Regions from separate parts of the Streptomyces chrestomyceticus JCM 4735 genome, predicted to be linked through region 2. Evidence: riboswitches for the same ligand, from Rfam matches in the RefSeq annotation. Region 2 holds a riboswitch; the other holds the start of a gene.
What was found. Region 2 has a riboswitch for glycine ahead of gcvP (aminomethyl-transferring glycine dehydrogenase). Riboswitches for the same ligand answer to the same signal wherever they lie in the genome.
Positions count from the first base shown of each region.

Region 1: linked by a shared signal. The riboswitch ahead of gcvT (glycine cleavage system aminomethyltransferase GcvT) and the one ahead of gcvP (aminomethyl-transferring glycine dehydrogenase) in region 2 are both predicted to bind glycine.

Region 1 is NZ_BHZC01000001.1:2,960,122-2,974,796, forward strand. Features, by position in the region: gene EJG53_RS12155 (hypothetical protein) at 1-331, shown strand, start outside; gene EJG53_RS12160 (AAA family ATPase) at 553-1,305, opposite strand; glycine riboswitch at 1,557-1,652, shown strand; glycine riboswitch at 1,653-1,761, shown strand; gene gcvT (glycine cleavage system aminomethyltransferase GcvT) at 1,794-2,921, shown strand; gene gcvH (glycine cleavage system protein GcvH) at 3,010-3,384, shown strand; gene glyA (serine hydroxymethyltransferase) at 3,442-4,701, shown strand; gene EJG53_RS12180 (APC family permease) at 4,984-6,648, shown strand; gene EJG53_RS12185 (L-serine ammonia-lyase) at 6,772-8,154, shown strand; gene EJG53_RS12190 (HNH endonuclease) at 8,296-9,306, opposite strand; gene EJG53_RS12195 (class I SAM-dependent methyltransferase) at 9,303-10,073, opposite strand; gene EJG53_RS12200 (hypothetical protein) at 10,130-10,393, opposite strand; gene EJG53_RS12205 (phosphatase PAP2 family protein) at 10,492-11,217, opposite strand; gene EJG53_RS12210 (GH25 family lysozyme) at 11,753-12,307, shown strand; gene nadE (ammonia-dependent NAD(+) synthetase) at 12,383-13,213, shown strand; gene EJG53_RS12220 (hypothetical protein) at 13,423-13,770, shown strand; gene EJG53_RS12225 (cytochrome c biogenesis CcdA family protein) at 13,878-14,675, opposite strand, start outside.
Region 2 is NZ_BHZC01000001.1:8,177,898-8,192,572, reverse strand. Features, by position in the region: gene EJG53_RS35850 (MerR family transcriptional regulator) at 4-351, opposite strand; partial or broken gene EJG53_RS35845 (aminotransferase class IV family protein) at 528-1,330, shown strand; gene EJG53_RS35840 (PhzF family phenazine biosynthesis protein) at 1,529-2,353, shown strand; gene EJG53_RS35835 (CPBP family intramembrane glutamic endopeptidase) at 2,466-3,257, opposite strand; gene EJG53_RS35830 (glutamate-cysteine ligase family protein) at 3,617-5,146, opposite strand; gene EJG53_RS35825 (hypothetical protein) at 5,767-6,354, shown strand; gene EJG53_RS35820 (DUF5999 family protein) at 6,719-6,925, shown strand; gene gcvP (aminomethyl-transferring glycine dehydrogenase) at 7,086-9,971, opposite strand; glycine riboswitch at 10,160-10,257, opposite strand; gene EJG53_RS35810 (PRC-barrel domain-containing protein) at 10,372-10,761, shown strand; partial or broken gene EJG53_RS35805 (DNA polymerase IV) at 10,865-12,405, opposite strand; gene EJG53_RS35800 (MerR family transcriptional regulator) at 12,636-13,238, opposite strand; gene EJG53_RS35795 (bifunctional nuclease family protein) at 13,425-13,898, opposite strand; gene ftsR (transcriptional regulator FtsR) at 13,952-14,675, opposite strand, start outside.

The sequences.
Region 1 (14,675 bases), 5.2 Mb from region 2:
CCTCGGCGGCCTGCAGCAGCCGGCCGACCGGCCCGCGGCCGCTCCGGCGGCCAACCGTCCGGCCCGGCCCGCCGCGGAGCCGGCGGACGACGCGGACGACCAGCCGGCCGCCCAGCCGAAGGCGCCGATCAGCGACCCGCGGCCGGGCGACGGCGCCCAGCAGGCCGCCGACCCGCAGCCGGCCGGTGACCAGCAGCCGGCCGCCGACGCGCAGCCGCCCGCCGACGCGCCGCGCCAGCAGCCCGCCGAGGCGCAGCAGCAGGGTGTCCCGTCGCTGGTCAACTCGGTGCTCTCACTGCCGACTGTGCTGCTCAAGGCACTGGGCCTCTAGATCGGCCCGGCGCCGAGCGTCCGGAGGAGGCGCGGATGCGGGAGATATGTCTGGACTAGGACCGGTAGTGACGGGTCGTACGGGAGGTTCCGTACGGCCCGTCAGGTGTCCGGTAGGCCGGAGCGGAGGCGAGGGGTACGGACGCCCAGCCCTTGAGAGGCGGGCCGCACTCGTACCCGAAGCACCCGAAGGCGGCGCTCACACGTACCCGTCGGCAGCCTTCACTCGAAGGCGATCTGCCGCAGCGCCCCCGCCGCCGGCCGGTCCAGCAGGACGGCCGAGGTGAAGCCCGCGGGGAGCCGGGCCGCACGGGCGCGGGCGGTGAGCCGCCGTACCGCGCGCCGGTGCCGGGCGAAGGCGTAACCGGAGACTCCGCGTCCGCGCGAGCGCTGCCCGGACAGCGCGACCTCGGGCGGTACGTCCAGCAGCAGCAGGTGCAGTCCGCGTCCCCCGCGCCGGGCCTCGCGCGCGAGCCAGCGGCGTACCCACGTGAGCGTGCCGCAGTCGTGCACCACCACGCTGCCGCCGGAGCGCAGCGCCCGCCGCAGCCCCGTGTAGTGGGAGGCCCGGACCAGCGGCCGGTAGAGCGCGTACGGAAGCCGGCGCAGCCTGCCGCGCTCCCAGCGCTCCCGTACGTCCTGCGAGTCGATGCGGTGCACGGCGGCGCCGCGCGCGTCGAGGGCGGGCACCACCCGGATCATGAGCGTGCTCTTGCCGCTGCCCGGCAGGCCGGAGACCACCACCACGTCGCCCGCCGCGAAGTGCAGCGCGGCCGCCTCGCGCGGGGTGTCGCGGTCCCTGAGGTCGACGACGTCCACCGCCGGCGCGTCCGGCGCCGCGGTGCGCGTCCGGCCGGGGCGCACCACCCCGAGCGGCAGCCGCCGGGGCCCCGGCACGGCGGCCGGAACCGGTTCCGGGACACAGCCCGGGGGCGCGCCTCCCGGACTTGTCGCGAGTGCGGCCTGCCTGTGCACCGTGATCGCCCCTCCCCGGTCCGTCGTCCCCTTACCCGCAGAGTGTCAAGAAAAGGTAATGCGCTTCAAGGAAATCCCACGATCCGTACAGCCCCGGGACACTGTCGTGACAGCCCTGCGAACACCGGTACGACCAGGGCTCCTGTATCCGGCGATCCCGTGCGATGATGTGCGCGCCAAGTGCCGGTCCGCACACCGCCGTGTGCGTCCTGGTACGGGTGCCACGCTCAGCCAACTCCATACCGGCCGCTTGAATCCGCGCGGGAGAGTCCCCGGCCGTCACGGCGGGGCGCCGAAGGAGCAAGTCCTCCCTTGAATCTCTCAGGCCCCGATACCGCGCGGGCGAGGCAGATCTGAAAAGCGGGCCGCCGTGGTGTGGCTCCACCCAAGGTGCAAGCCGGGACCGGTCACGGCCTTCCGGTGAACCTCTCAGGTTCCGATGACAGATGGGGAGACCGTCTTGTCACCCATGCCCGGGAGCCACCACCATGACCGAAGCCCCCCGCCGCACCGCGCTGGACGCGACGCATCGCGCCCTCGGCGCGACCATGACCGACTTCGCCGGATGGGACATGCCGCTGCGCTACGGCAGTGAGCGGGACGAGCACGTCGCCGTCCGTACCCGCGCCGGCCTGTTCGACCTCTCGCACATGGGCGAGATCACCGTCACCGGCTCCGGCGCCGCCGATCTGCTGGACTTCGCGCTGGTCGGCAACATCGGCGGCGTGGCCGTCGGCCGCGCCCGCTACACCATGATCTGCGATGCCGAGGGCGGCATCCTGGACGACCTGATCGTCTACCGCCTCGGCGAGACGGAGTACATGGTCGTCGCCAACGCCTCCAACGCCCAGGTCGTGCTGGACGCGCTCACCGAGCGGGCGGACGGCTTCGACGCCGAGGTGCGCGACGACCGGGACGCGTACGCGCTGCTCGCCGTGCAGGGCCCGGAGTCCCCCGGCATCCTCAAGGGTCTGACCGACGCCGACCTGGACGGCCTGAAGTACTACGCCGGGCTGCCCGGCACCGTCGCGGGCGTCCCGGCGCTGATCGCCCGTACCGGCTACACCGGCGAGGACGGCTTCGAGCTGTTCGTCCGCCCGGCCGACGCGGTCGCCCTCTGGGAGGCGCTGACGGAGGCGGGCAAGGACGCCGGCCTGGTCCCCTGCGGCCTGTCCTGCCGGGACACGCTGCGCCTGGAGGCGGGCATGCCGCTGTACGGGCACGAGCTGACCACGGACACCACCCCGTTCGACGCGGGCCTGGGCCGGGTCGTGAAGTTCGAGAAGACGACGAACGGCGGCGACTTCGTGGGCCGCGCCGCCCTGGAGGCGGCCCGGGACCGGGCCGAGGCCAACCCGCCGCGCAAGCTGGTCGGGCTGATCGCCGAGGGCCGCCGGGTGCCGCGCGCCGGATACCCGGTCGTGGGCCCGGACGGCGCCGTCATCGGCGAGGTCACCTCCGGTGCCCCCTCGCCCACCCTCGGCAAGCCCGTCGCCATGGCGTACGTGGACGCCGCGCACGCCGCGCCCGGCACCGCCGGTGTGGCGGTGGACATCCGTGGCACCCACGAGCCGTACGAGGTCGTGGCGCTTCCCTTCTACAAGCGCGAGAAGTGACGCCCCCGGCCCCGTCCCGGACGCACCCCTGTCTCACCTGTCAAGACCCCTGCACCGAGCACGCCACCGTATCCAGGAGAATCAAGACATGAACAACCCCCAGCAGCTGCGCTACAGCAAGGAGCACGAGTGGCTGTCGGCCGCCGAGGAGGGCGTCTCGACGATCGGCATCACCGAGCACGCCGCCAACGCGCTCGGCGACGTCGTCTTCGTGCAGCTCCCCGCGGTCGGTGACTCGGTCACGGCGGGCGAGACCTGCGGTGAGCTGGAGTCGACCAAGTCCGTCAGCGATCTCTACTCCCCCGTCGACGGCGAGGTCACGGAGATCAACGAGGACGTGGTGAGCGACCCCTCGCTGGTGAACACCGCCCCGTTCGAGGGCGGCTGGCTGTTCAAGGTGAAGGTCAGCGGCGAGCCGGACGACCTGCTCTCGGCCGACGAGTACACCGCCTTCACCGGCTGACAAGCCCACCCCGCCGCCCGGCGGGGCCGTGCGCCCCGCGAACCCCAGGAAGTAGTCATGTCGCTTCTGAACAGCTCCCTCCACGAGCTCGACCCCGACGTCGCCGCCGCCGTCGACGCCGAGCTCCACCGTCAGCAGTCCACCCTCGAAATGATCGCGTCGGAGAACTTCGCCCCGGCCGCCGTCATGGAGGCCCAGGGCTCGGTCCTCACCAACAAGTACGCCGAGGGCTACCCGGGCCGCCGCTACTACGGCGGCTGCGAGCACGTCGACGTGGTCGAGCGGATCGCCATCGACCGGATCAAGGCGCTGTTCGGCGCCGAGGCCGCGAACGTGCAGCCGCACTCCGGCGCGCAGGCCAACGCCGCCGCGATGTTCGCGCTGCTCAAGCCGGGCGACACGATCATGGGTCTGAACCTCGCGCACGGCGGGCACCTGACCCACGGCATGAAGATCAACTTCTCCGGCAAGCTCTACAACGTGGTGCCCTACCACGTCGACGAGGAGTCCGGTCAGGTCGACATGGGCGAGGTCGAGCGCCTGGCCAAGGAGACCCGTCCGCAGCTCATCGTGGCCGGCTGGTCCGCGTACCCGCGCCAGTTGGACTTCGCGGCGTTCCGCCGGATCGCCGACGAGGTCGGCGCGTACCTGATGGTCGACATGGCGCACTTCGCCGGGCTGGTGGCGGCCGGGCTGCACCCCAACCCGGTGCCGCACGCCCACGTCGTGACCACCACCACGCACAAGACCCTCGGCGGTCCGCGCGGCGGTGTGATCCTGTCCACCCAGGAACTCGCCAAGAAGATCAACTCGGCGGTCTTCCCGGGCCAGCAGGGCGGTCCGCTGGAGCACGTCATCGCGGCGAAGGCGGTGTCCTTCAAGGTCGCGGCGAGCGAGGAGTTCAAGGAGCGCCAGCAGCGCACCCTGGACGGCGCGCGCATCCTCGCCGAGCGCCTGACGCAGTCCGACGTCACCGAGGCCGGCGTCTCCGTGCTGTCCGGCGGCACCGACGTGCACCTGGTCCTGGTGGACCTGCGCAACAGCGAGCTGGACGGCCAGCAGGCCGAGGACCGCCTCCACGAGGTCGGCATCACGGTCAACCGCAACGCCGTACCGAACGACCCGCGCCCCCCGATGGTCACCTCGGGCCTGCGGATCGGCACCCCGGCGCTGGCCACCCGCGGCTTCCAGGCGGAGGACTTCCGCGAGGTCGCCGACATCATCGCCGAGGCGCTGAAGCCGTCGTACGACGCGGAGGCGCTGAAGGCCCGGGTGACCACCCTGGCCGGGAAGCACCCGCTGTATCCGTCGCTGTGACGGCCCTGCGGCCGTCGCTGTGACCGGCGCCACGCGGTCCGTCGGCGCGCGCCGCTGTGGCGCGCTCGCCGCGGCCGTGTGACGCGTTTCATGAAGTACGCCCCGAAAGGTGCCGCCACGGCGGTGTCCACGGGGTGAACAGGCCGTGCGCCCGGGGTCGTTGACCTCGGGCGTACGGCTTTTCCGTCCGCCTTACGGTGATTTTCCGCCCCATAGGCTGAGAACCGGCCCCTCAACGACGCGGGGTCCTTCGCACCACAGCAGGACGGAACACGTACGGCAATGGACATGAGCGCGGGCAACCGCAAGGGGATCGGTCTCTTCGCCCTGACCATGATCGGCATCGGTTCGATCTTCGGCTCCGGCTGGCTCTTCGGCGCCGGTTCCGCCGCACAGGTCGCGGGGCCCGCGGCGCTGGTCGCCTGGATCATCGGCGCCGTCTTCATCGGCATGATCGCGATGTCCTACGCCGAGGTCGGGGCCGCGTACCCGATCCCCGGCGGCATGGCCCGCTACGGCCACCTCTCGCACGGCCCCGTGCTCGGCTTCCTGACCGGCTGGGCGGTGTGGATCGCGGTCGCCTCGCTGATCCCCATCGAGTCCATCGCCGCCACCCAGTACATGTCCTCCTGGGGCTTCGGCTGGGCCCAGGACCTGGTCGACCCGGCCACCAACCACCTCACCCTCACCGGGAGCGGCGTCGCGCTGCTGCTGACCTTCGCGCTGTGGCTGACCTGCTACTGGTCGGTCCAGTTGCTGGCCCGCGCCAACACCGTCCTGACGCTGGTCAAGTTCGCGATCCCGGTGCTGGCCGTGGCCGCGCTGATCGCCTCCGGCTTCCACACCTCGAACTTCACCGCGCACGGCGGCTTCGCCCCGTACGGCTGGCCGGCCGTGCTGACCGCCGTGACCACCTGCGGTGTGGTCTTCGCCTTCAACGGCTTCCAGGCCGTGGTCAACCTCGGCGGCGCCGCCAAGAACCCCGGCCGGGCCATCCCGGTCGCGCTGGTCGGCGCGCTCTCGCTGGGCCTGGTGATCTACCTCGCCCTGCAGACGGCGTTCCTCGGCGCCGTACCGCCGGAGCAACTGGCGCAGGCCGGCGGCTGGCACGGGGTGAACTTCAACTCGCCCTTCGCCGACCTGGCCAAGATCCTGATGCTGCACTGGGTCGTCACGATGCTCCAGTTCGGTGCCTTCATCTCGCCGGCCGGCTCCAACATCGCCAACGTCGCGTCCGCCGCGTACATGGTCCAGAACCTCGCCGAGACCGGCTTCTTCCCGAAGAAGCTGGCCGCCGTCCACCCCCGGTACGGGACCGCCCGGCCCGCGATGTGGCTCAACCTCGGCTTCTCGGTCCTGCTGCTGATCACCGTCGGGCATAGCTGGAACGCGCTGGCCAGCGTGGTCTCGGCCGCCATGGTGATCTCGTACCTCATCGGCCCGATCGCGGTCGGCGTGTTCCGGCAGACCCGGCCGGACCTGCCGCGCCCGTTCCGGCTGCCCGCCGCGAAGGTCCTCTGCCCGCTCACCTTCGCCTTCGCGGCGTGCGCGCTGTACTGGTCGAAGTGGCCGGACACCGGCAAGGTCGCGCTGCTGACGCTGGTCGCCGCGCCGGTCGCGGCGGTGGTGCTGCGGCGGCGCGGGGAAACGGATCTGCGCAAGCAGTTCGCGCCCGCCTGGTGGCTGGTCGGCTTCCTCGCCTGGATGTCCGCGGTGTCCGCGCTCGGCAGCCCGGACTTCGGCGGCCACGGCGTCATCCCCGGCGGCCTGGACATCGCCCTGGTCGCGCTCTCCGCCGTCGCCTTCTACTTCTGGGCCGTACGCGCCGGGGTCCGCGCCCACGAGACCGGTCTGACCGGCACCGACCCCGCTCTCGACGCCGGAAGCGACTCCCCTGCGACGTCTGCCGTTGTGCCGGAGGACAACCGTCCGATGGCCTCCGTCTGAGAGTCTGTGCGCCGTCCGGGTTAGGCTCGACAGTCGGCGCAGAAACGTACCTTCCGTTTCGTCCGCCCCCTCAGCTCCATGTGCTCCACCGTCCACCACGAGCAGACAAGGGAGTCCGCCACCGTGGCCATCTCCGTCTTCGACCTCTTCTCCATCGGCATCGGCCCGTCCAGCTCCCACACCGTGGGGCCGATGCGCGCCGCCCGGATGTTCGTCGGGCGGCTCAAGAAGGACGGGCTGCTCGCCCAGACGACGGCGGTACGGGCCGAACTCTTCGGCTCCCTCGGCGCCACCGGCCACGGCCACGGCACCCCCAAGGCCGTCCTGCTCGGCCTGGAGGGCCACTCCCCCCGCACCGTGGACGTCGAGACCGCCGACGACGAGGTCGAGCGGATCCGCAAGAGCGGCCGGCTGCGGCTGCTCGGCGCCGAGATAGGCAGCGACCACGAGATCGACTTCGACGAGTCGACCGAGCTGATCCTGCACCGCCGCCGCTCCCTGCCGTACCACGCCAACGGCATGACCCTCTTCGCCTACGACGCGGGCGGCGCGCCCCTGCTGGAGAAGACCTACTACTCCGTCGGCGGCGGCTTCGTCGTCGACGAGGACGCGGTCGGCGAGGACCGCATCAAGCTCGACGACACCGTGCTGAAGTACCCCTTCCGCACCGGCGACGAGCTGCTGCGCCTCTCCCGCGAGACCGGCCTGTCCATCTCCTCCCTCATGCTGGAGAACGAGAAGGCGTGGCGCACGGAGGACGAGATCCGCGCCGGGCTGCTGGAGATCTGGCAGGTCATGCGGGACTGCGTGTCCCGCGGCACGTCCCGCGAGGGCATCCTGCCCGGCGGCCTGAAGGTCCGCCGCCGCGCCGCCAACGGCGCCCGCGCGCTGCGCGCCGAGGGCAACCCCGAGGCCAACGCGATGGAGTGGACCACCCTCTACGCCATGGCCGTCAACGAGGAGAACGCGGCCGGCGGCCGGGTCGTCACCGCCCCCACCAACGGCGCGGCCGGCATCATCCCCGCCGTCCTGCACTACTACGTCAACTTCGTGCCCGGCGCCGACGAGGAAGGCGTCGTCCGCTTCCTGCTCGCCGCCTCCGCCATCGGCATGCTCTTCAAGGAGAACGCCTCCATCTCCGGCGCCGAGGTCGGCTGCCAGGGCGAGGTCGGCTCGGCCTGCTCGATGGCGGCCGGCGGCCTCGCCGAGGTCCTCGGCGGCACCCCCGAGCAGGTCGAGAACGCCGCCGAGATCGGCATGGAACACAACCTCGGCCTGACCTGCGACCCGGTCGGCGGCCTCGTCCAGATCCCGTGCATCGAGCGCAACGGCATGGCCGCCGTCAAGGCCGTCACCGCCGCCCGCATGGCCCTGCGCGGCGACGGCCGCCACCACGTCTCCCTCGACAAGGTCATCAAGACCATGAAGGACACCGGCGCCGACATGAGCGTCAAGTACAAGGAGACGGCCCGGGGCGGGCTGGCGGTCAACATCATCGAGTGCTGAGGGCCCTTCGGGCCCGGGTCGCCGGCTGACGGGGTGCGCGTCTCTGCACCTCAGGCCGGGGGGGGCGCTGCGGGGAGCCCCTCTACGGGTCCCCGCAGCCCGGCCGGTGGGCAGCTTTCCCTCCCCCGGACGGACGGCCTCCTAGGCGCACACCTTCCCGACCTCATGCAGGAACGCGGTCCAGTTCGGTATTCGGCGGCCGGGGACCGCGTTCCCCAGGGTGCGGCGGAGGGTGGTGCGGAGGGGCTGCGGGGAGCGCATGATCGCTTCATTGCGGCGGGCCAGGCGGGTCAGTTCGGCGGGCTTCGGCATGCGGTCGCTCTTCGCGCCGTTGCACTGCGCGTGGGCCACCGCGAGGTTCCACAAGCTGTCCAGGTCGGGGCCGCGCCAGCCGCCGACACTGGCGAAGCGGCGCATCAGGGCGTGCGGGAAGACGTGGTCCACGGCGGTCCGTGTGCCGGAGTCCAACGGCTCGTCGCAGATGTGGCAGCGCCCGTGCTGGAACCCGGCCACGGCCTCGGCCACACCGGTGACCGAGCGGCGCCGGTGCCGGTCCTTGATGTGCAGGGTTTCCAGATCGACGTAGATGCCTTCCTCGATCAGGCTGCGGCCTATACCGGTCGCGAAGCTGCTCTCCACGATGCTCCAGCGGGCGTCCAGCTCCGCGCCGAGCCCGTCCCGCTCGTACGAGCGCGCCACCTGCCCGAGAGCCGGACTGAGCCGCACCGTACGGTGCCGCCCGCGCCCGGCGAGGTCGTAGAAGCGGTGCGGTGTCTCCCCGCCGCCGTGGTTGTGGAACTTGCGCATGACCATCCCCGGAATCGACTGCTCCGCGGCGTCCAGCAGCCGGTCGGTGGGGCGGCCGAGCCGCCGGGACTCCGCGCCCTCCTGGGCCGTCACGGTCAGGAAGTCCGTCGCGCCGAGCGCCTCTTCGCTCCCCGGCGCCTGGGGAGCCCGGCGGTCGAGGAACGCCATCGCGTACGAGGCGGCCAGGTCGCGCAGCGGGATTTCCGTGTGCCCCTGGGCCGCCTGGCGGAGCAGGGCGTCGCCGAGGGCGAACTTGTAGGTGCGCGCGTTGCGGCCCATCAGGATGGCCATCCGCCACGATGCGCGGGCGGACGGGTCGGCGGCGTAGAAGTCGTCCTGGGTCATGCCCGCTCCTTCTCGAAGGCCAGTGACGACCAGTGGACGGTGTCGCGGCCGAGGTGGTCCGTGGCGGTGGTCTGCTGGAGGGGGCGCAGGTCGTGGTGGGTGGCCAGGGTGACGGTTTCGGGGGCGGGGATGTCGTACATCCGGCGGTCCTCGGGCGGGGGGCCGTGGCGCAGGGAGATGAGGAGGCGGCCGCCCGGGGCGAGGAGGGTGTGGAGGCGGCGCATGGCGGCCGGGCGGTCCGGTGCGTCCAGGTGCATCCATACGGCGGAGAGGAGGATCGCGTCGAAGGCGCCGGCCGCTCCGTCGAGGCGGGGCAGGGCGGGGAGGGAGTCCGCCAGCCACCGGATCGCCGGGGAGGGGTGGAGGCGGCGGGCGACGCGGCGCAGTTCCGGTACGGGCTCGACGGCGGTGACCTCGTGTCCGAGGGCGGCCAGGGCGGCGGCGTCCCGGCCGGTGCCCGCGCCGATGTCCGCCACGCGGGCCGGGGCCGCGGGCAGCAGGGGCAGGAAGTGTTCGTGCACGGTCTCGAAGCGGAGGCTTTCGTACCGCTCGGCCAGTGCTTCCGCGGAGCGGGCGTAGTACGGCTGGACGCCCGGGGCTCGTCCGGCGGTCCGTTCTTGAGCGACGGTCCGCTCTCGTGCCACGGTCTGCTCTCGTGCGAGGGTCCGCTCCCGTGCCACGGTCGGCTTCCGTGCGGCCGTCCGCTGTCGCGCGGCGGCGCCCGCGTCGGCTTCCCCGCTCGTCGCCGCTTCCCCGTTCGTCGTCATGCCCGCAGACTACGGCCCGGCACTGACAATACCCGCCGGCCTGCGTGTTCGTCCCTTCACTTGCCTATTTCCCAGGCGCACGGCGGCAGTTCGCGGGCCCGGAGGTATATCTCCATGGCGCTGCCCGCCGAGGCGAACGGGTGGACCCGGGCGCCGTCCAGGCCGGCCAGCACCCGGGCGCAGTGGTGGACGCAGCCCGCGACCTCCCGGCCGTGCGGGTCGATGATCGTGGCCGCGTCGTGCGGCCCTTCGCACGGGGTCGGGTCCGGTGCCGGTGCGGCGGGGCAGCGTGGTGGCGCGCAGTCGTGTCGGATGTCCATGAAGGGCCTCCGCCTGGGCCGGCGGTGCGTACGGTGCCACGGGGGTGTTGCTCGGTTCTGTGCCTTTCCATGCCTTCCTTGGGGAACATCTGGGCTGGTCATGAACTGTTCGGGGGCTGTGGGGCGGCGGTGGAGGCGCGCGGGGAAGCAGGGGCGCGTGGGACCGGCAGGCGGCCGGTGCGTACGAGGTGGAGGGTGAGGGAGAGCCAGGCGGCGGCGAGCAGCCAGCCCGCGAGCACGTCGCCGGGCCAGTGGACGCCCAGATAGACACGGGTGGCGCCGACGGACGCCGCCCAGAGGGCGAGCAGTACGCAGGCCAGGCGGCGGGCGGGCGCTCGGCGGGTGCGGGTCAGCACCGCCCACGCGAGGAGGCCGGCCACCAGGAGGGACGTCGTGGAGTGCCCGGAGGGGAAGGAGTGGCCGGTGGCCCGGGCGGTCCAGTCGGCCGCGGAGGGGCGCGGGCGGGTGATCAGCTCCATCAGGCCGTACCGGACCGCCTGGCCGAGGAGGAGGACGGTCAGGGCGACGGCGGCCGCGTGCAGGCGCTCGCGCGTGTTCCGGCCCGCGAGGACGCCCGCCAGGAGGGCCAGCGCGTACGGGACGGGGCCGGAGCCGGTGGCCGTGAGCACGCGGGCGGCCGTGCCCGCCGCGTCCGGCCGGTGGGTCACGGCCCAGGTGTGCGCCGCCTGTTCCGGGCCGAGCGGGGCCCAGCCGTGCGCGGCGAGCAGTGTGGCGGTGGCGGTGAGGAGCAGGGCGCACAGCGCGGCGGCGCGGAGCGAACCGGGGACGCGCGGCCGTCGCGGGCGTGTTTCGGACGGCGTCATGGGGCCTCCGCCGAGGGCAGGGGAAGCACGGTGGCGGGCCGGGCCGTGGAGGGGCCGGCGGGGCGGTCGCCGGCGGGGCGTCGTGCGGCGTGCGTCATCCGGTAAGTCTGCCAAGGTCAGAGATGGTTCGTGCCGGACGCATGTGCTCGGGGCAGCTTCGGGGGCGGGGGTACGGGTCCCGCGCGGGGCGTTCCGGCGCGAAGCGCCGCACACGCCGGCGGGCGGCCGAAACGCGGGGGCGCCCGGTCTGGCCGAACCCTGGCGGTTCTCTGACCGACACGCGCCCCCTCCGTGGCCGGACCGCGCGCCCTCGCGCCGAAACCGGGGCCCGAGCCCCTACGGATCGCTACCGAAACGGTAGTCGATCATCCTCGGTCGAAGAACGTCAACCACCGCCGCACGCCCGCCAACAACGCGTTGATCAGCGGAAGTTCGCCGCCGAACTCTGGCGCGAGGCGCCGTGGACATGTTGAACTGCTGATAACACCACGTGACGCATCGTAATCGATCGTTTTCGGTCGGCAGGAGGCCGCACATGCTGCATGGCGTCGACGTCAGCTCCCACAACCCCTCGTACTCGGCGAACGGACTGGACTTCGTCGTCATCAAGGCGACAGAAGGCCGCTCGTACATCAACCCGCACCAGGGCGCGCAGGCCGCCAAGGCCCGCCAGGCGGGCTGCGTGGTGGGCTTCTACCACTTCCTGTGGCCGGGCAACATCGCGGCGCAGGCGAAGTACTTCGTCGAGAAGTGCGCGTCCGTGGAGGGCGACCTGCTGGCGGCGGACTGGGAGCGCACCGGCGGCGGCACGTACGCGAGCAACGCGCAGAAGGACCAGTTCCTGAAGGAGGTCAAACGGCTGCGGCCCACACACCGGGTGATCCTGTACTGCAACCGCGACTTCTGGCTCCACCACGACACGACCTCGTACGCCGGTGACGGCCTGTGGATCGCCGACTACGTCTCGGCCGGGCACCCGCGTATCAAGGCGCCGTGGCGCTTCCACCAGTACACGGACCGTCCGCTGGACAAGGACGTGGCCGACTTCCCGGACAGGGCCGCCCTGAAGGAATGGGCCTGTCCGTCATAGAGTCTGAGGAGACCTGTCCGTACCAGCACCACGCACCCTGCGTACCGCGCTGGTCCCTCGTCCGAAGGAGCAGCCGTGACCGACCCGGCGTCCACGTCCCAGCAGCAGGAGATCGCCCGGGATCTCCAGGTGTCCGCGTCGTTCGACGTCCAGGCGGAGATCGAACGCCGCGTGGCCTTCCTCACGGAACGGCTGACGGCCACGGGCCTGCGCGCGCTCGTCCTGGGCATCAGCGGCGGCGTGGACTCCACCACGGCCGGCCGGCTGTGCCAACTGGCGGTGGAGCGGGCCCGTGACGCGGGGCACGACGCGACGTTCTACGCGATGCGGCTGCCGTACGGCGTCCAGGCCGACGAGCACGACGCACAGCTCGCACTGGACTTCATCAAGCCCGACCGGGTGCTGACCGTCGACATCCGCCCGGCGAGCGACGCCCTGCTGGAGGCGGCGCTGGCCGGCGGGGTCACCTTCCGGGACGAGCGGCACCAGGACTTCGTCCAGGGCAACACCAAGGCCCGGCAGCGGATGATCGCGCAGTACGCGGTCGCGGGCGCCCAGGACGGCCTGGTCGTGGGCACCGACCACGCGGCCGAGGCGGTCTCCGGCTTCTTCACCAAGTACGGCGACGGCGCGGCGGACGTGGTGCCGCTCACCGGTCTGACCAAGCGCCGGGTCCGGGCGGTCGCCGACGCGCTGGGCGCCCCGGCCGAGCTGGTCCGCAAGGTGCCGACCGCCGACCTGGAGACGCTGGACCCGGGCAAGCCGGACGAGGAGGCCCTCGGCGTCACGTACGACGACATCGACGACTTCCTGGAGGGCAAGCCGGTCGGCGAGCAGGCGTACGAGGCGATCGTGCGCCGCTACCACGCCACGGCCCACAAGCGGGAGCTGCCGACGGCCCCCTGAGCGGCCCGGACGGCACGGGTGCGGGGGCCGGTCCCGGCCCTCGCACGGCGCTCCGGCGCGGCCCGTCATCTGCCTGTCATGGTCCGGCCAGGGGAAGATCACCCGCAAGGTGCTCGATCGTGGCCCGCGGCGGGCATGGACGGTGCATGCGAAGCCGTGAAACGCGCTCGGAAGATCAACTGTCAGTGGCGGCCTCTACGCTCCGGAGCATGGGTTACGCAGACCTGCGCGAACTCCAGACCGCGCTGACGACCGCATCCGACATCGCCTCCTCCCTCCAGGCGGCGCCCACCCGGCGGGACGCCGACCAGCTCGTCGACGTCCTGCGGCAGGCGCTGACCGCCGCCAGCTCGCTGAGCACACTGACCGGCCCGACCGGCTGCGCCATACATCCGCACGGCGCGGTCGATCCGCTGTACGGCGACCCCGACGACCCGCTGCCCCCGGGGTACGGCAAGTGCCTGCTGTGCAACGACCGCCGCCGCCGCGCGGACGCCGGCCCGCACCAGCCGTACCACTGGGACCGGCAGGACCACTCCCTGCGCCGCAGCGCCTAGAGACGTCCGTCCGTACGCCTGCCGGGCGGCCCGGCAGGCGTACGGGGCGGCGTGACCGATGTGCGAGAGGCATGGCCGGCGTGCGGACGTGCCGCGTGCCGGGGCGCTCAGTCCTGCCGCTTCTTCTCCGGGCGCAGGGCGATACGCCCCAGTACGGCCGCGACGACGAGCGCCACCACGGCGACGAGGACGTAATCCGGTACGGCGTTGCCGACCCGGGAGACCCACTCCTCGACGCGCACCTCCGCGTCCGCGTCCAGGATGCCGGGCAGGGCGCTGGTGCCGTTGAAGGTGAGGAACAGCACGCCGATGCCGATGAAGAACAGACCGGACACCAGTGAGGTGGTGTGCAGCCGCAGCTTTCCGACGCCGAACTCCCGGCCGCGCAGCCAGCCCCGGCTGCCCAGCGAGAACCGGTCCCAGAGCAGGGCGAGCACGAACAGCGGCAGCGCCATGCCGAGCGCGTACACGGCGAGCATGGACGCGCCGTAGACCGGCGAGCCGCTGACCGCCGTGACCGTCAGCACCGCGCCCAGGATCGGCCCGGCGCAGAAGCCCGCGAGGCCGTAGACGCAGCCCAGCAGGAACGTGGACACCGCCGAGCGCGGAGTGATCCGGGCCGCGGCCTGCTGGGCCCGCTTGAAGGCGAAGCCCAGGCCGAAGATCTGGGCGACGCCCATCGCGATCACCACCCAGCCGCCGACGGCGACGAGCAGGTCACGGTGGCCGTTGAACAGCCGGCTGGCGGCCGTGCTGGCCGCGCCGAGCGGGACCAGGGTGGTGGCGAGGCCCAGGTAGAACACGCCGGTGCGGGCCAGCAGCCGGCCCGGGTTGGACAGCGAGTAGGCGAAGAAGGCGGGCAGCAGCAGCGCGCTGCACGGGCTGAGCAGGGCGAGGGCGCCGCC
Region 2 (14,675 bases):
GGTTCAGCCCTTCGCCCCCAAGTACCCCACGAGAGCGCTACGGCTGCGCTGAAGGTCGCCGATGCGTTCGTCGGTGTCCGCGAGTACCCGGTTCAGGATGGCCCGAACGTCCGCGCACATCTCGATCTCCGGCTGCTCGCCCCGGGCGCACGGCAGCACGGCGCGGATCACCTCGGTGGTCAGCCCCGCGTCCAGGAGGGCGCGGACCTGGCGCACGGTGACCACTGTGTCGTCGTCGTAGCAGCGGTACCCGTTCGTGCCGCGCTCGGCGTTCAGCAGGCCCTGCGCCTCGTAGTACCGCAGCAGCCGTGTACTGACTCCGGTCCGCCGGGACAACTCCCCGATCAGCATGTGCCCCGCCCCACTGCCCGCCCCATTCGCGATTGACCTTCTCACCGGTGTGAAGCCTTAACGTCCCTCACGGGGCCGGTATTCCGCGCCCGCTGTCCATGATCCGGACGACGGGCCGCTGCCGCCAACCCCTGTTCCCGTACGAGCGCTTCCCCCGCACGAGCTGGAGTGATGTCATGACCTCTTTCATTGTCCAACGTGACGGCCGGGCGGCGACGGCCGGGGACCTGGCGCCACTCGCCTTCGCGGGCTACGCCCACTTCACCGCCATGCAGGTGCGCGGGGCCGGGTCCGGGGCCTCGACCTCCACCTGGAGCGGCTGCGGGTCGCCTCGGAGAAGATGTTCGGCCGGGCGGTGGCCGAGAACCGGATACGGGGCTACCTGAGGACGGCGCTGGAGGCGGGGCCGGCCGACCTTTCGCTGACGGCCACCGTGTACTCGCCGGCGGGCGAATTCACCGTGGCGGGGGCCGAGGTGGAGCCCGAGGTGCTGGTCCGTACGGGCCCGGCCGCTTCCGGGCCGCAAGGGCCGTTGTCGCTCGCGACGGTCGAGCACGAGAGGACCCTCCCGGCCGTGAAGCACGTGGGCGAGGTGGGCAAGACGTACTTCCTCCGGGAGGCCGTGCGGCAGGGTTTCGACGACGCCGCCTTCGTCGACCGCTGCGGCCGACTCAGCGAGGCGACCATCTGGAACCTCGCCTTCTGGGACGGCACTTCCGTGGTGTGGCCCGAGGCCGAGATGCTGGGCGGCACCACGATGGGCATCGTCCGGCGGCAGTTGGACGGCCTCGGCGTCCCCCAGCGCGTCCAGGAGGTCACGCTCGCCGACCTGCCCACGCTGGCCGGCGGGGTGGTCATGAACTCCTGGACGCCGGGCGTGGCCGTACACCGGATCGGCCCGGCGCCCTTGCCGGACGCACCCGACTTCCTGGCGCTGCTGCACCGCGCGTACGAGGCCGAGCCGCTCGTCGCGCCCTGAGCCGGAGAGGGCGCGGGGGAACGGGGACTGGGCCGGCGGGGACGGAGGTATCTTTCGACTGGCTCCTCTCGCTTCCTCCTGCGAGGTGGCCACTTCTTTCGCCATGGACCCGACATGGACCGCAGCGGCGCGAAAATCAGTCCACCCACCTACGATTGGCCTTGGTCGTGCGCGAGGTGGACTTCTAAGCTCCAGGCCATGAGGATTCGTATCGTTGACGCCTTCACCGACCGCCCCTTCGGCGGCAACCCCGCCGGTGTCGTCCTGCTCGACGCAGGCGGCTTTCCCGACGACACCTGGCTCCAGCGGGTCGCCGCCGAGGTCAACCTCTCCGAGACCGCCTTCGCCCACCCGCTGCCCGCGGGTGGCGACGCCGACTGGGCGCTGCGCTGGCTCACCCCGGCCGCCGAGGTGAACATGTGCGGCCACGCCACCCTGGCCACCGCGCACGTCCTGCACACCACCGGGACCGCCACCGGCACGGTCCGCTTCACCACCCGCAGCGGCGTGCTGACCACGACGGCCGACGACAGCGGCGCGATCACCATGGACTTCCCGACGGCCCCGTTGACGGCGGTCGAGGCGCCGCCGTCCGTCACCGCGTCGCTGGGCGTGGAGATCCTCGGTGCGTACGACACCGGCGAGAACCTCGGCGACCTCCTCGTCGAACTGGCCGACGAGAAGGCCGTACGGGCCCTGGACCCGGACCTGCGGACCCTCGCCTCGCCCGGCGGCCGCGGGGTGATCGCCACCGCGGCGGCCGACACCTCCGACAGCGGTTACGACTTCGTCAGCCGCTGCTTCTTCCCGGCCGTGGGCATCGACGAGGACCCGGTGACGGGCAGCGCGCACACCGCGCTGGCGCCGTTCTGGTCGGCCAGGCTGGGCCGCGACGAACTCACCGGCCTCCAGGGCCCCGCCCGCCGCACCGGTCTCGTACGGACCGCGCTGCGTGACGACCGTACGCTGCTCACCGGCTCGGCCGTCACCGTCATCGACGGCGAACTGCTCACCGCGCCCTGAGGCGGGTCAGGGGCGGGTTCGCCCGGCCGCTGCACGGGCCCGACCGGCCGCGGCCCAGGGCGAGCCCGGCCCCCGCCCCGCCCTCACCGCCACTTCCGCCCGGCCCCACCCGTCACACCGTAGGCAGCCACCCCACCTTCCCCGCCAACAGCGCGTACCCGAGGAACGCCACGATGTCGATCAGCGCGTGCGCGGCGACCAGCGGGCCGACGCGCCCCCAGCGCCGGTACAGCAGGACGAAGATCACGCCCATCACCATGTTCCCGACGAACCCGCCGATGCCCTGGTAGAGGTGGTACGAGCCACGCAGCACCGCACTCGCCGCCAGCGCGGCCACCGGGGTCCACCGCAGTTGCCCCAGCCGCCGCAGCAGATAGCCGACGACGATGACCTCCTCGACAACGGCGTTCTGCACCGCCGAGGCGATCAGCACCGGGAACTTCCACCAGACGTCGGGCAGCCCCTCCGGCACCACCGTCAGGTTGAAGCCGGCCGCCCGCGCGCCGAGGTAGAGCAACAGACCGCTGCCGCCGATGACCGCCGCCACGCCGACGCCGCGGCTCATGTCGAATCCGGGCCGACGTCCGTCGAAACCCACCGCCCGGAGGCCGCCGACCCGCTCCCGGATCAGCAGATGCGCCACCAGCGCGACGGGGACGAGCGCGGTGGCGATGCCGAACAACTGCCAGGCGAGGTCGAGCCAGGGGCGGCCCGGCGCGTGCGAGGAGTTCAGCATCGCGGCCTGGTCCTTGAGGCCGCCGGGTTTGGTCAGCGACCCGATGAAGCTGATGAGCGCGGAGACGCCGCTGGCGCCGAGCGAGAGCGCCAGGACCAGCACCGTCTCGCCGCGCAGGATCGGTAGCGGGAGCCCGCCGGCCGGGCCCCCTTCCGGGCCGCCGTCCACGCCGTCGTCCCGCCCGCCGCCCGGGCCCCGCCGCTTCCGGCCAGGGGATTCCGCACCGGTCACGGGACTCGCGTCCGACTGCACAACTGCCTCCAGTTCCGTACCGGGTAAGGCGTCACGACGAAAACGTCACGGCCAGGACGTCATAGCTTGCCCGACGCCGCCCCCGCAGGGCCGTCCGGCCCGCCTGAAGCACGTCGACGGCGGCTCGGCGTGTCCACGGAACGCGCACGGCGCCGAGCCCGCCGGAAGGCGATCGGCCGTCGCGGACCGCGGCACCGTCCCGGACCAGCCCGACGCCATGATGACCGTCGCTGGTTACCGCCCCGACGACGTCGAGGCAGAACGCCCCCGTTCCTTCAGCCCTGCCCCCGCACCCCCGCCACCGGAGCGGCGGTCCACTCGACGGGCCAGGCGTGGACCGGCTCCCCCGAGTGCATCAGTTCGCTGTAGCGCTGGGTCATCGCCGCCAGCGCCGCGCCCCGGTCCAGCCCGCGGCCGAGCGCGTGGTGGTACGCGGCGGCCTGCCAGGACGCTCCGTTGACGCGGCGGCGGCAGCGCGCCTCGATCACGCCGAGGTAGTGGTCGCGGTCGACCGGTTCGACGCCCCAGGCGTCCAGGCCGGCCGCGGCCATGGGCAGCAGTTCCTGGCGTACCAGGCGTACGGCGGCGACCTCGCCGAGGCCGCCGGAGCGGCCGCGGGGCCACTTCAGTACGGCGTCGATGCCGCGGCGGCATGCGGTATCGAAGTTCTCGGCGGCCGCGGCGAACGGCATACGGGCCCACACCGGCCGCGGTTCCTCGGCCAGCGTCCGCACCAGCCCGTAGTAGAAGGCCGTATTGGCGATGACGTCGGTGACGGTGGGGCCCGCGGGCAGGACCCGGTTCTCGACCCTGAGGTGCGGGACGCCGTCCGCGACGCCGTACACCGGGCGGTTCCAGCGGTAGACGGTGCCGTTGTGCAGCACCAGTTCCGCCAGGCTCGGGATGCCGCCGTCGTCCAGGACGGCGAGGGGGTCCTCGTCCGCGTGGATGGGCAGCAGGGGCGGGAAGAACCGCAGGTTCTCTTCGAACAGGTCGTACGGGGCGTCGATCCAGCGTTCCCCGAACCAGGTGCGCGGACGTACGCCCTGGGCCCGCAGCTCAGGCGGACGGACGTCGGTGGCCTGCTGGAAGACCGGCGGGCGCGATTCGCGCCACAGTTCGCGGCCGAAGACGAACGGTGAGTTGGCGCCGACCGCGATCTGGACGGCGGCGATGGCCTGGGCCGCGTTCCAGACGGCGGGGAAACGGTTCGGGGTGACCTGGAGGTGCAGTTGCACCGAGGTGCACGCGGCCTCGGGGGCGATGGAGGCCGAGGAGGAGACCAGCCGCTCGACGCCCTCCAGGTCGATCTGGAAGTCCTCGCCCCGCGCGGCCCGCATCTGGTCGTTGAGCAGGACGTAACGGTCGATCTCCGAGAGGTTGGAGGCGACCAGGTCCTCGGCGGCCAGGGTCGGCAGAATGCCGATCATCACGATACGGGCGGCCACTTCGGCGGCCTTGCGGTCGGCATAGGCCAGACCGGTGCGCAGTTCTTCGGCGAGCTGGTCGAGGACGCGCCCGGAGAGCCGGTGCGGAAGGATATTGACTTCCAGGTTGCACTGGGCCAGTTCGGTCTGGAAATCGCGGCTCGCGATGCGCTCCAGAACCTGTGAGTTCATCATGCGTGGCATACCGTCGGGACCGGCGAGATTCAATTCGATCTCCAGCCCCATCAGGTTCTTGGGGCGGTCGAACCGCTTCTCGTTCAGGAGCCTCTGCAATCCCGTCAGACACTCGTGCAGCTTTCTTCGATAGTGTTGCCGGTCGGTGAGACCGGTGCCGCCCGCCGCAACCTTCTCCCCCATCGGAGCGTCCCTCCTCGTGTCGACGGCCCGGCCCGGCAGGCCGTCCGGGGCCTGCCGGCAACGCCCGGTCGGCCGGGCTCCCCGGCGGGCCCGACGATCGCGCTACGGTCGATGATGCCCGGCAATCCGATCGATAACGCCTCGGACGTGCGCCGGAACCGGTAGGCTCCGGGAGACGGACGGGCTGGCACATTCCGAGGGCATACCGTCGGGACCGGAGGCCGTCTCATGGTGTCGTGGGAAATGCAGTCGAGATCCGCTAAATGACCGTCCGGATCCGGCCTACCGTGTTCACGACGGAATACCAGGCCGTGGCGCCGGGCACCGCACAAAGGCACCGAAAAGGCCGTCCGGAGGGGTCTGGATTCCGCCTTGTCGGCAATCCGCGGAACGGCTAGCCGAAACACCTGGTGAACACACGTCGTATAAACTTCGCTGACGAGGCAGAGAGTTGGCGCCCAGCGTTGCGGTGTTCCACCGGGGCTGCGGCACAGCGGCTGACCCCCGCCGGGCCGGCATCCCCGGTCGGCCAAGTACTGGCGCTCTGACCCCGCACGCTGACGACGTCGTCCGCACCATGCCCAGCACCACCGTGTCTCCCAAGTGAGAGGCGACCCACCATGCCGCTGCATGTCCCCCCTGCCCCCGCGCCTGCCCTCCGCAGCGTCCTCGCCGCCCTCGGTTCCCCCACCGCCGTGCGCGAGGCCCGCACCCCCGCCCTCCGTGCCCACCAGGGCCCGCTGAGTGCCGAACTCCCCCTTCCCGTATACGTGTTGGACGATGTCAGCCACCCCGCCGGGCCGCCCCGTACCCGGCTCACCGGCTGGCGGTTCCTGATCCGCAGCGGCGAGCGGTCGGTGGCGACCGCGGAAGCCATGCTCACGGCCGACGGCTGGACCTTCTCGCATTTCTGCGAGGGCCCCTACGTCACGTCGACCGAACGGGCACTGCGTCAGGCGGAGTCCGTACCGACCCCGTACCAGCCGCGGCTGCTGTCCGTGCCGGAGCTGTACATGCTCACTTTGTGGCTGCACCACGACGTCTCGGCGGACGGCTCCGAGGGGGTGCCCGCCCCGGGTGACGTCCTCGTCCCGCTGGCGCCGGCCCCGCCGGGCATCGCCGCCCACCGGCCGCACCGGGTGGCGGACCTGCTGCCCCGGCTGACCCTGCGCCTCGCGCCGGTGCCCCTGCTGGGGTCGCCGGCCTGAGACCCGGCAGGGGGTCCTCCACGGCGACCGGCCGACGTCGTACGACGCAACCGCGCACCGGAGCACACCGCCTCACAGGAACGCGCCCCGCGCCCTTCCCGGACGCGGGGCGCTCCGCTGCGCTCACCCGCGCGGAGTACGCGGCCGCCCGGCTCCCAACGCCCCGTACCGGGGACGCACTTGAAATGAACCGACCGCACGGGTGATGCGTCATTATCTAGTGAGTGCCGCTGCAGCCAAATCCCTGCGGAATCCGGCCCGTGGGGCAACACTGGTATCGACCTACTGAAACGGGGGAGCGGCCATGAGCATCTCGTCGAGCCGCAGGACGAATCAGACCACATCGCAGCGAAAGACATCATCCATGTGCCAGCACCAACCGCCGTGCCCGACCGCAGACTCCGCCGACCGGGAGGCCGCCCATCTCGTGGCGCACCACCCGGAGCAGGGCTGGAGCCTGCTGTGCAACGGTGTCCTCCTGTTCGAGGACACCGGTGAACTGCTGCCGGACGGCCAGGTCATCGCGCCGCACCGGGTTCTGGGCACGCCGCACGTGGCCACCGCCGCCTGATCACCTCAGCGCACGGAACCACGCGGAACCGCACAGCACGGCACGGCACCGACCGACCGCCGGCTGACAAGAGAGCACAACGGACAACAGGGCCCCCGGCGTCGACGCCGAGGGCCCTTCGCATGCCGCGCGACCGCGAGCGGTGCGCGCCGACGGCGGATCAGCCGTCGTACTCCTCCATGGGCGGGCAGGAGCACACAAGGTTGCGGTCACCGAACGCACCGTCGATCCGGCGCACCGGCGGCCAGTACTTCTCCGCCGCCTCGCCGCCGGCCGGGAAGACCGCCTCCTCGCGGGTGTACGGGTGCGTCCACTCGCCGCCGAGCGCCGCCGCGGTGTGCGGGGCGTTGCGCAGCGGGTTGTCGTCCTTGTCCCACTCCCCCGAACCGACCTTGTCGATCTCCGCGCGGATCGCGATCATCGCGTCGCAGAAACGGTCCAGTTCGTCCAGGTTCTCGCTCTCGGTCGGCTCGATCATCAGCGTGCCGGCCACCGGGAAGGACATCGTCGGCGCGTGGAAGCCGTAGTCGATCAGCCGCTTGGCGACGTCGTCGATGCTCACCCCGGTCGCCTTGGTCAGCGGCCGGACGTCGATGATGCACTCGTGCGCGACCAGGCCGCCGGGGCCGGTGTAGAGCACGGGGTAGTGCGGCTCCAGGCGCTTGGCGATGTAGTTGGCGCCGAGCACCGCGACCTGGGTGGCACGCGTGAGGCCCGCGCCGCCCATCAGCCGGACGTACGCCCAGGAGATGGGCAGGATGCCCGCGGAGCCCCACGGCGCCGCGGAGATGGGGCCCACGCCCGTCTCCGGGCCCGCGGTGGGCTGCAGCGGGTGGTTGGGCAGGTACGGCGCCAGGTGGGCGCGCACGCCGACCGGGCCGACGCCGGGACCGCCGCCGCCGTGCGGGATGCAGAAGGTCTTGTGCAGGTTCAGGTGCGAGACGTCGCCGCCGAACTTGCCGGGCTCGGCGAGGCCGACCAGCGCGTTGAGGTTGGCGCCGTCCACGTACACCTGGCCGCCCGCGTCGTGCACGGCCGCGCAGATCTGCGTGATGTGCTCCTCGAACACGCCGTGCGTGGACGGGTAGGTCACCATCAGCACCGCGAGCTGGTCCCGGTACTGCTCGATCTTGGCGTGCAGGTCGTCGGCGTCCACCTCGCCGTCCTCGCCGGTCTTGACGACGACGACCTTCATGCCGGCCATCACGGCACTGGCGGCGTTGGTGCCGTGCGCCGAGGAGGGGATCAGGCAGACGGTGCGCTGCTCGTCGCCGTTGGCGCGGTGGTACGCCCGTACGGCCAGCAGACCGGCCAGTTCACCCTGCGAACCGGCGTTCGGCTGGATGGAGACCTTGTCGTAGCCGGTGACCGTGGCCAGCCGCTCCTCCAGCTCCGCGATGAGCGTGAGGTAGCCCTGTGCCTGCTCGACCGGCGCGAACGGGTGCAACTGCCCGAACTCGGGCCAGGTGACCGGCTCCATCTCGGTCGTCGCGTTCAGCTTCATGGTGCACGAGCCGAGCGGGATCATGCCGCGGTCCAGCGCGTAGTCCTTGTCCGCCAGGCGGCGCAGGTAGCGCAGCATCGCGGTCTCGGAGCGGTGCTGGTGGAAGACCGGGTGCGTCAGGTAGGCGTCGCCGCGCAGCAGCCCCTCGGGCAGCGCGTCGACCACGGTCGCGTCGAGCTGCTCGATGTCGGCCCGGACACCGAAGGCGCCCCACACCGCGTGCACCTGCGCGCGTCCGGTGGTCTCGTCGCAGGCGACGCCCACCAGGTCGGCGTCGACCAGCCGCAGGTTGACGCCGGCCTCGCGGGCCGCGGCGACGACCTCGGCGGCCCGGCCCGGCACCCGTACGGTCAGCGTGTCGAAGTAGTCGCCGTGCACGACCTCCACCCCGCCGGCCCGCAGGCCCGCCGCGAGTATGGACGCGTAGCGGTGGGTACGGCGCGCGATGGCCGCGAGGCCGTCCGGGCCGTGGTAGACGGCGTACATGCCCGCCATCACCGCGAGCAGCACCTGCGCGGTGCAGATGTTGCTGGTGGCCTTCTCCCGGCGGATGTGCTGCTCACGCGTCTGGAGGGCGAGCCGGTACGCCTTGTTGCCGTCGGCGTCCACCGACACACCCACCAGCCGGCCGGGCAGGCTGCGGGCGAACTTCTCCCGTACGGCCATAAATCCGGCGTGCGGGCCGCCGAAGCCCATCGGGACGCCGAAACGCTGCGTGGTGCCGACGGCGATGTCGGCGCCCAGCTCGCCCGGCGAGGTCAGCAGCGTCAGCGCCAGCAGGTCGGCGGCGACCGTCACGATCGCGCCCAGCTCGTGCGCCTGCTCGATGACGGCCCGCGGGTCCCGTACGGCGCCGGAGGCACCGGGGTACTGGAGCAGCACGCCGAAGACGCCGCGCTCCGCCACCTCCGCCGGGATGCCCTCGGACAGGTCGGCCACCACGACCTCGACGCCGGTCGGCTCGGCGCGCGTCTCGATCACGGCGACGGTCTGCGGCAGGCAGTCGGCGTCGACCAGGAAGACACCCTGCTTGACCTTGCCCACGCGCCGCGAGAGGGCCATCGCCTCGGCCGCGGCCGTGCCCTCGTCCAGCAGCGAGGCACCGGAGGTCGGCAGTCCGGTCAGGTCGGCGACCATGGTCTGGAAATTGAGCAGCGCTTCGAGCCGGCCCTGGGAGATCTCCGGCTGGTACGGGGTGTAGGCCGTGTACCAGGCGGGGTTCTCCATCACGTTGCGCAGGATCACCGGCGGGGTGAACGTGCCGTGGTAACCGAGCCCGATCATCGGGGCGAGCACCTGGTTGCGGTCCGCGAGCGCCCGCAGCTCGGCGAGGACCTCGGCCTCCGTACGGCCCTGGGGCAGGCCCAGCGCCTCCGCGCTCTTGATCACGTCCGGTACGGCGGCCGCGGTCAGTTCGTCCAGCGATCCGAACCCGACCTGCGCCAGCATCTTGGCCTGGTCCTCCGGGCCGGGGCCGATGTGCCGCTGCTCGAACGGGGTGCCTCGTTCCAGCTCGGTCAGGGAGCTGCGGGTGGTGGTCATCTGCGGGGGCCTCCTGGTCGTTTCGACCTGCGCGGGGCACCACGGCGCTGGTGCCCGGACGGCCTCCCCCTCTGTCATCTCAACCTGAGAGCTTCACCGGTCCCGCACGCGGTACCGGCTTTCACCGTCGGTGAGGAAGGGTTCCGGCGCTGTGCCCGCCCGTGGCCCGCCCTGCTTTCCAGAGTGACCTCGTCCATGCGGTACGTGAGCCTGAGAGATTCCGGGGAGGAGTTGCTCCTTCGGCGCCTCCGCCAAGATCGACGAAGGACTCTCCCGCATGGGGTCGACAGCCGCTCGCCAGCCTACCAGCGCGCCGAACGGACGTTCCTTCGAGTGGCCGGGGCATGAATTGTGCCGTTTGGTAGTTGTCACAAGGCAGTTGCGACCACTTGGAGGGACCGTGCAGACCGATATCGATCCCCGCAGCTTGATCGGCCGCAAGGCGTTCGACAAGAACGGAACCAAGATCGGCACCGTCGACGAGGTGTACCTGGACGACGCGACCGGCGAACCGGAATGGGCGGCCGTACGCACCGGGATCTTCAGCCGGGACGCGTTCGTGCCCCTGGAGCCCAGCGATCTGGTCGACGAGGCGCTGCACGTCCCCTACGACCGCAAGCTGATCAGGGACGCGCCGGACTTCGGAGTGGGCCGCCACCTCTCGCCGGAGCAGGAACTACAGCTCTATCACCACTACCGTCTGGACATCCCGGCCTCCGATCCCGTGCCCGGCTCGGACGCCGCGCCGGCCGACACGGAGTTCGGGCGGGTGGCCGGCGCGGAGGACTGAACACCGGGCGGAGGAGCTTCGGGGCCGACGGGCTCCTCCGTCGTGCCGTCGCCGGGATCGCCGGTCTCCTCCGTCATGCCGTCGCCGGGCCCGTCGGGCTCCTTCAGCGCGCCTCCGGGCCCGCTGTCCTTTCCGGACCCGCCGGGTTCGTCGGCCTCCGTGGCCCCGCCGGCCTCCCCCGATCCGCCAGGCCCCTCCGTCTCCCCGGCCCGTGCTCACCACCGCCGGAGCCACCCGCCCCGCCGGGCAGACCGCCGGGCAGACCGCCCGGCAGCCCGTCGCGCCACCCGTCCGGCGGACCGCCCACCAGCGGCAGCGGCTCGCCGGGCCGCAGCGCGGGGTCCTCGACCGGGAACGTGCGCACCCGCCCGGGCCCGGACCACGGCTGCTCGAACCGTACGGTCACCCGGCCCACGCCGCTGCCCTGGACCCAGCCCGCCCGTGCTCGTCATGGATCACGTCGAGCCCAGGGAGCCAGCGCCGGGGCCGCTCGGGCTCGTCGGCGGCCAGCCGCGCGGCCTCGTCGGCCGCCCGGCGCGCCCGCTCGGCCTCCTCCTCGGCCGCCTTCTCCGTCGCCACCTGCGCGAACAGGTCCTCCTGCGTGAAATCCGCGAGGCCGGTCACCCCCACGCCCAGCAGCCGCACGCCGCCCGTCGTGTCGACCAGGTCCAGCAGCCGGGCCGCGGCCTCCCGCACCACGCCCTGGTCGTCCGTGGGCCCACGCAGCGTCTCCGACCTGGTCAGCGTGGAGAAGTCGTAGTTACGCACCTTGATCACGACGGTCCGGCCGGACCGTCCGGCCGCCCGCAGCCGTTGCACGCACCGGTCCGCCAGCCGCATCACCTCGGCCCGCACCCGCGTCCGGTCCGTCAGGTCCACGTCGAAGGTGTCCTCGACCGATATCGACTTCGCGTCCCGCTCGGCCACCACGGGCCGGTCGTCGCGGCCCAGCGCCATCGCGTACAGCCCCGCGCCGTGCGCCCTGCCCAGCAGGCGTACGAGCTCCGCCTCGCCCGCCTCCGCCGTCTCGGCGACCGTGTGGATGCCCGCCCGGCGCAACGTCTCCGCCGTGGCCGGGCCGACGCCGGGCAGCGTCCGCACCGTCATCGGGCCGAGCAGCTCCCGCTCCGTGCCGGGCTCGATGACCACGAGGCCGTCCGGCTTGGCCTGCTCCGAGGCGATCTTGGCCAGCATCTTGGCGCCGGCCAGTCCCACCGACCCGGTCAGCCCCGTCCGGCGCCGGATGTCCCGTCGCAGCCGCTCCCCCACCTCCCGCACCGCCTCGGTGTCCGCCGCGACGCCGCCCGCCTCCAGGTCGACGAACGCCTCGTCCAGGCTGAGCGGCTCCACCAGCGGCGACAGCTCGTGCAGCAGCTCCATCACCACGTCGCTGACCTGGCGGTACAGGGTGAAGCGCGGAGTCAGGTACGCCGCGTTCGGACAGCGGCGGCGGGCTTGCGCGGTGGGCATGGCGGAGTGCACCCCGAAGACCCGGGCCTCGTACGAGGCCGTGGAGACCACACCACGCGGGCCGATCCCGCCGACCACCACGGGTTTTCCGCGCAGGCTCGGTTTGGCCGCCTGCTCGGCGGACGCATAGAACGCATCCATGTCCAGATGCAGGATCGTCGGCGCACGTCTCACATGACCGATGCTGCCCCACACCACTGACAATCGCGCCGACCGGCCTCGCCGGACGGCCTGAAAGCCGCTGTGCGAGGCTGACGGCCCGCTCCGCGTTCTGTGAGACCTCGGGCGCGTCCTGATGCGACAGAGGCGCAGGAGACCGCCGTGACGGGCGCGCGCAGCGGCCGGGCGCCGTCTCCGTACGCCCTGCCGCTGCCGTCGTGCGCCTCCCGCGCCGTACGCCCGGCTCAGCCCGCCCGGTTGCGCCGCCGCGCCAGCTCGTCGTGCGGGTTGTGCCGGACCAGCGTCTCGCCGGTGTCCACCCGCTCGCCGTGGAGCTGCGACAACGCGCCCTCCACATCGCGCCACACCACGCCCACCGCGATGCCGAAGACGCCCTGCCCGCCCTGGAGCAGGTCGACGACCTCGTCGGGCGAGGTGCATTCGTAGACCGTGGCGCCGTCGCTCATCAGGGTCATCCTCGCCAGGTCGGACAGCCCGCGGGAGCGCAGGTGCCGGACGGCGGTGCGGATGTTCTGCAGGGACACGCCGGTGTCCAGCAGCCGCTTGACGATCTTCAGGACGACGACGTCCCGGAAGTTGTAGAGCCGCTGGGTGCCCGACCCGTAGGCGGGCCGTACGCTCGGCTCGACGAGCCCCGTACGGGCCCAGTAGTCGAGCTGGCGGTAGGTGATCCCCGCGGCCGCGCACGCCGTCGGGCCGCGGTAGCCGATGGTTTCCGCCCCGCGGTCCCCCGGTGCCTCGGCGGCCTGTGCCGGGGTGCGGTCAACAGCCCCGGGGTGGAGCGGCAACGCCCCTTCCGCCGCCGTACCGTCGCCGGTGATTGCCACGCCGACCTCCGTCCTCCACGTCCCGGACGGGACCTGCCCTATCGACGGTATGCAGTCACTCGGGGTGCGTCAACGATCGCCGCGCTCGCCACGCCGAGTGATAATCACCCTGCGAGTGGTTTCTCGTGCCCCAGGACGGGGAAAGGCTACTCGAATGCGCGGAAGGCGACCCTCCGCGCACCCGGCTCACTGACTGTTGGTGCCGAAGTCCTCGGGCGAGATCTGGTCGAGGAACTCGCGGAACTTCTCCACCTCGTCCTCCTGCTCGTCCGGGATGGCGATGCCCGCGTCGTCGAGGACCCCGTCGGTCCCGTAGATCGGCGTACCGGTGCGCAGCGCCAGCGCTATGGCGTCGGACGGACGGGCGCTGACCTCGACACCACTGGCGAAGACCAGTTCGGCATAGAAGACCCCCTCGCGCAGGTCCGTGATGCGGACCTGGGTCAGTTCCTGGCCCACCGCTTCCAGCACGTCCTTGAAGAGGTCGTGCGTCAGCGGCCTGGCAGGGGCCATCCCCTGCTGGGCGAAGGCGATGGCGGTGGCCTCCCCCGGCCCGATCCAAATGGGCAGGTAACGGTCGCCTCCTACCTCCCGTAGGAGCACGATCGGTTGGTTGGAAGGCATTTCCACCCGGACACCCACGACATCGAGCTCGTTCACACAGCAACCCTAGGACGTGCCCGGGCGGTTTGGGTAGTCGGGCCACCCATTGCTCACGTCGGCCGGACCCGCAGGGCGGACTGGACCAGCGCCGCGTGCAGCCGTACGGACAGCGTGGCCAGCTCTCTGGCCGTGGCCTCGGCATGCTGCCTGGTCTGCGGATTGCGGTGCCGGCGCAGCGGCGCGACGACCTGCTCGACGAGGTTGGCCTCCCGTTCGGCGGCCGCCTTGACCGCCCGCAGATGGCGGGGTTCCAGGCCGAATCGCCCCAGTTCGGCGACGAGCCTGGCGACCGTCACGGCCTCGATGTCGTACCCGCCGTCGGCGTCCGGGACGATGAGTCCGTACGCCTCCCAGTCGGCCAGCTCGGCCTCCTCGACCTCCGCGGTGGCCAGCAGCTCCGCCCGGCCGATGCGGGCGGCCGTGGGCTGCTCACCGGCCGACTCGCCGAGCCCCTCGAACAGCTCCCCCGCGGGCGCGGCGGGAGCCGGCAGCGGCACCTGTTCGCCGCGCGCGAGCGCGTCGAGGTGCTCGCGGATCACTTTCAGCGGAAGATAGTGGTCACGCTGCATCCGCAGGACGGCCGCCAGCCGGGCGACGTCGTCCGCGCTGAACTTGCGGTATCCGGACGGGGTGCGCCGCGGCTCGACGAGCCCCTCGGCCTCCAAGAAACGGATCTTGGAGATGGTGACCTCGGGGAACTCGTCGCGCAGCGCGTTGAGCACCGTACCGATGCTCATCAGCTTGCCGTCCGAGGTGGTGCCGGCGGACCCGGCA